DNA from 2 places in the Kitasatospora sp. NPDC056651 genome. Region 1 is predicted to be linked to the other one. Evidence: riboswitches for the same ligand, from Rfam matches in the RefSeq annotation. Region 1 holds a riboswitch; the other holds the start of a gene.
The links. A riboswitch is a leader RNA that binds a small molecule or an ion and turns the genes downstream of it on or off. The one in region 1 is predicted to bind cyclic di-AMP.
Positions count from the first base shown of each region.

Region 2: linked by a shared signal. The riboswitch ahead of ACFRAR_RS08485 (NlpC/P60 family protein) and the one ahead of ACFRAR_RS00695 (hypothetical protein) in region 1 are both predicted to bind cyclic di-AMP.

Region 1 covers NZ_JBHTWX010000001.1:176,422-178,616, reverse strand. Annotated here, with positions in the region: gene ACFRAR_RS00700 (esterase/lipase family protein) at 1-661, shown strand, start outside; cyclic di-AMP (ydaO/yuaA leader) riboswitch at 1,047-1,192, shown strand; gene ACFRAR_RS00695 (hypothetical protein) at 1,194-1,766, shown strand; gene ACFRAR_RS00690 (hypothetical protein) at 1,866-2,195, opposite strand, start outside.
Region 2 covers NZ_JBHTWX010000014.1:37,116-39,310, forward strand. Annotated here, with positions in the region: gene ACFRAR_RS08485 (NlpC/P60 family protein) at 123-1,241, opposite strand; cyclic di-AMP (ydaO/yuaA leader) riboswitch at 1,252-1,405, opposite strand; gene ACFRAR_RS08490 (NlpC/P60 family protein) at 1,743-2,195, opposite strand, start outside.

The DNA of each region.
Region 1 (2,195 bases):
CGCCCGGGCGTACGTGTCCTCGGTGAAGCCCTCCTGGGGGAGGTCCTACGCGGGTGACGTGCGCCGGCTGGTCACCCTCGGCGGGCCGAACGGGGGGCTGGACTACGTGTACGCGCACGGCTGGGACTTCGACCTGGCCACCTGGCCCGCCTGCGGCGGCACCGCCAACGCGCCGTCCCCGCACCTCTCCATGACCTGCTACGGCACGTACACCGCGCAGCCCTGCCTCGGCGTCCTGCCGAGCGGCGGCTACGACTGCTACCCGGGCCAACGCCAACTGCTCGCCCGCTGGGACGGCACCTACGGAGTGGACTCCACCGCCCAGGACTGGTGGACCACCTACTACGGCGGCCATGGCTTCTACACCTCCGGCCAGGGCATCCAGGCGGCGATCGACGCGGGCTCGCTGATCGCGCCGCTCCGGCAGGCCGGCATCCCGGCCTCGGTGCGCACCTACCTGCTGGCTGGCGGGTCGGCCGACATCCCGGGCGTGCTCAACGAGAACCGCGGGCCGAGCGACGGCCTGGTGTTCACCGCGAGCGCGCTGGACACCACCGGCATCGCGACGGTCGGCGGTACCCGGCTGCTCAGCGGCCTCAACCACATGAGGCTCGCCTGGGCGCCGGAGGCGGAGAGCCAGGTCGACGCCTGGCTCGGCTGACCTGACCTGACAGGCCAGACCACACCAGGCCACGCCACACCTGATCGGCCCGGTCGGCCCGGTCGGCCTGGTCGGCGGCCTCCCCCCGGTTCCTCCCGCCATCCCGCTCCCGGAAGTCGATCAACTCGGCTGCCCCTCGGAGTCGTTGATCGACACCACTGTGACCTGCGCGACAACCGGCCCGGCCGAGTTGTCCGTTCACGGACGACCCGCCTAGCCTGCAACGGTCGTCCGCCCTCGCGGACCCCGTCGCCGGGACGCCGAGTCCCGTCCACCCGTCGGCGGGTCACCGAGCACCACAGCGGACGGGAGCGGGGGAACCAAGGTCAGCGCCCGGTCCGTACGCCCCGCGTGCGGGCCGCGGCTGGGCCTCTCTTCCGGATCTTGCCGGAACTCGTCGGATCTTGCCTGGCATCGCGGGCCCGGCAAGGTCCGGAAGAGAGGGCCCAGGGGTGAAGCCGCTCCCCGGGCGGCCGGGCAACCTCAGCCCGAACCCGACAGCTCACCTCGCAGGCGTCGACGAGGTGACCCCATGCCCAAGCCCGACAGCCCCACGCGCCGGCCCGCGTTCGTGCCCGGCCGCCGTCGCGCACCGCGCCACGCCCGCCCGTCCCACCGCGGCCGCAACGCGGCCCTCGCCGCCGCCGGGGCGTTCGCCATCAGCGGCGCCGGCCTGCTCGGGGTGCCGTCCACCACCGGTGCCCAGGCCACTGCCACCGCCGCCGTCGCGGCCGCCGCGCCGACCGTCACCCAGGACCGGCTCGTCCCCGCCGCCATGGTCGCGGGCAAGGCCGTGGCCGCCTCGCTCGCTCTGCACTCCTCGGACTGCGTCACCGCGAAGACCGTCGGCGTGGGCGTGCGCGACGCCCGGGGGAACAACCTCGACTTCCCCGGCCACGCGTCCGACGTGCGGATCTGCCCGGAGGGGTTCGACTTCACCAGCGCCGCGCGCACCCTGCCGACCGGGACGTACACCCAGTTCGGCTTCTGGCAGGACCTCGACGGCACCTGGCACGACCTGGGCTCGCAGCAGCTGGTGGTCTCCGCCGCCGGGACGTCGACGCGGACCCCGGCCGGGCCGGCCACCCCGAGCCGACTCGGCTGATCACCGACCTCCTGACAACCGACCCCTCGGTGGGCGAGGGGCGGTACCGTCCACCGGCGGGCGTTCGGCGGTGAGCGCCCACCGGCAGGACCGCACGGTTCAGGAGCCGGCGGCCGTCGCGACGACCGTGATGTCGAACGGCTGCCGGTTGTTGCTCTCGTCCGGGTCGTCCGCGCCGTGCACTTCGACCGAGCCGCCGCTCAGTGTGCCCGCCGGGAGTTCCGGGTCGAGCCGGACCGGGATGAGGGCGGTCGCGCTGCGTCCCTCCCGCAACCCGGGCTCGAACGAGCAGCGGACGACGCGGCCGTGGTCGCGGTTGCGGCCGAGCACCCGGCAGTCGGACGGGAAGTACGGGCCCTCGGGCGTGACCCCCTTGGGCAGGGTGACCACGACCGTGAACGGGGAGGCCGTGGTGCCCGGGCCGCGGTT
Region 2 (2,195 bases), on a different contig from region 1:
CCAAACCCCTACCAACCCGAATATTCGACCACTAATCGGACATCAGATCGACCACCCCGGAAAAGCCGCAGGCCCGGCCTCCCCCTGGGGGAAGACCGGACCTGGAAGCGTCCGAGCGGGGATCAGACCCGCACGATGGAGGCCAGCGGCATGTTGGAGACCGCCTCGTAGCGCACCGACGCACCCGGCTTGGGGGCGTGCAGCACCTGGCCGTTGCCGGCGTAGATGCCGACGTGGTGGGCGTCGCTGTAGAAGATCAGCAGGTCGCCGGGCTGGGCCTTGGAGAGGTCCGTGCCGATCCGGGTGCCGGCCCCGGCCTGCGCCTGCGAGGTGCGCGGCAGCGACACGCCCGCCTGGTTGTACGCCCAGACCATCAGGCCGGAGCAGTCGAAGGAGCCCGGCCCGGTGGCGCCCCAGACGTACGGGCTGCCGATCTTGGAGGCCGCGTACGAGAGGGCGGCGGCACCGCGCGAGCTGCCGGCGGCCACCTTCACCGGAGCGGTGGTCGAGGGGGCCGAGAGGTCGCTGCGGCCGTTGTCGCGCGAGGCGCGGTCGGCACCGCCCTGCTGGGCCTGGGCGGCGTCGGCCTTGGCCTTGGCGTCGGCGGCGGCCTTCTGCTCGGCCTGCTGGATCGCCTGGCGGTCCTGCTCGGACAGCGTGTTGAACAGGTCCTGGGCCGCCTTCAGCTTGCCCTGGACCTCCTCCTTGGAGGACTTCAGCTGCTGGGTGGTGGAGTCCAGCTCGGCGAGCTTGCCCTGGGCCTCGGTGCGGTCCTGGTCGAGCTTGCGCTGCTGCTCCTGGAGCTGCTTCAGCTGGTTCTTCTGGCTGTCCCCGGCCTGGTTCAGCGCCCCGGCCTGGTTCAGGAAGGTGTCCGGGCTGGAGGAGAACATCAGCTGGACGGTCGGCGAGATGCCACCGTTGCGGTACTGCTCGCCGGCGATCTCGGCGAGCCCGCCCTGGAGCTCGGTCACCTGGGCCTGCTGACGGGCCACCTGGTCCTGGAGGCCGGAGACCTGCTTCTCCAGCTCCTGCTGCTTCTCCAGCGAGGCGTTGTACTTCTCGGTCGCGACCTCGGCCTGCTCGTTGTACTGGTCGACCTGCTCCTTGACCTGTTCCTTGGTCGGCTGCGGGTCGGCGTGGGCGCCGGACTGCGCGGAGAGGGCGACGGCTGCGGCGGCGAGGCCGGTCATGATCGAGACGCGGGTGCGGCCGGCGGGCTTGGGACGACGATGGGACGCCACGAAGGCGGACTCCTTCTTCCTGCGGCCGCCTACCGGGTGAGCTGACGGGTTCGGGCCGGAAGCATGCCCTACGACGCCTCACGGCCGCTCCCGCGGCCGACCTGGCGCCGATTCACCCCGGAGGAACATGGTTCCCCGGCTCCGCTCCGCAGCGCCCCCGACTACTGGGCTCCCCTGTCGGGCAGGCGCTTCGACCTGCCCCGCTGCCTCGCGAACTCGGCGGGAACCACCGCCGCCACCCAGGCTGGGCGATCGACAGTGCGGTGGTTCGAATCATGACCCTAGTAACTGAACCGTGATCCGTTCAAATCCTTGTCAGAAAAAAGACAGAAGATTACCCAAGTTCTTTTGTGAAAATGACCGATGGTGACCACTGATACACACAAGGCTGATCGGTTCTCAGCATGTGGTCGCGAAAGGGGCGGGAAACCCCAACGCCACCCCCGAGCGGAGGTGGCGCTGATCACAGGGCCGCGAAGGCCCCTCGGGCATGTCGGGCCGTCAGACCCGGCGGATGGTGTTGATCTGCATCGCGTCGGCCTTCATCACCTTCACCACGTCACCGGTGTGCGGCGCGTGGACCACCATGCCGTTGCCGATGTACATCCCGACGTGGTGCATGTCGGGGCCGTAGACCACCAGGTCGCCCGGCTGGGCCTGGTCCAGCGACGGCACCCGGGTCCCGTAGTGGCCCTGCTCCTGCGAGGTGCGCGGCAGCGAGACGCCCGCCTGCCCGTACGCCCAGACCATCAGGCCCGAGCAGTCGAAGGTGGTCGACCCGGTGGCGCCCCACACGTACGGCGAGCCCTGCTTGCCCATCGCCTTGGACACCGCGGTGGCCGCGTAGCCGCTGGCCGCCGGCAGGCTGCCGAGGTCCACCCGGTCGCTGCCGCGCGAGGCGCGGTCGTCCTGCGTCTGCTGGGCCTTCAGCGCGGCGCGGTCGGCGGCGCTGAG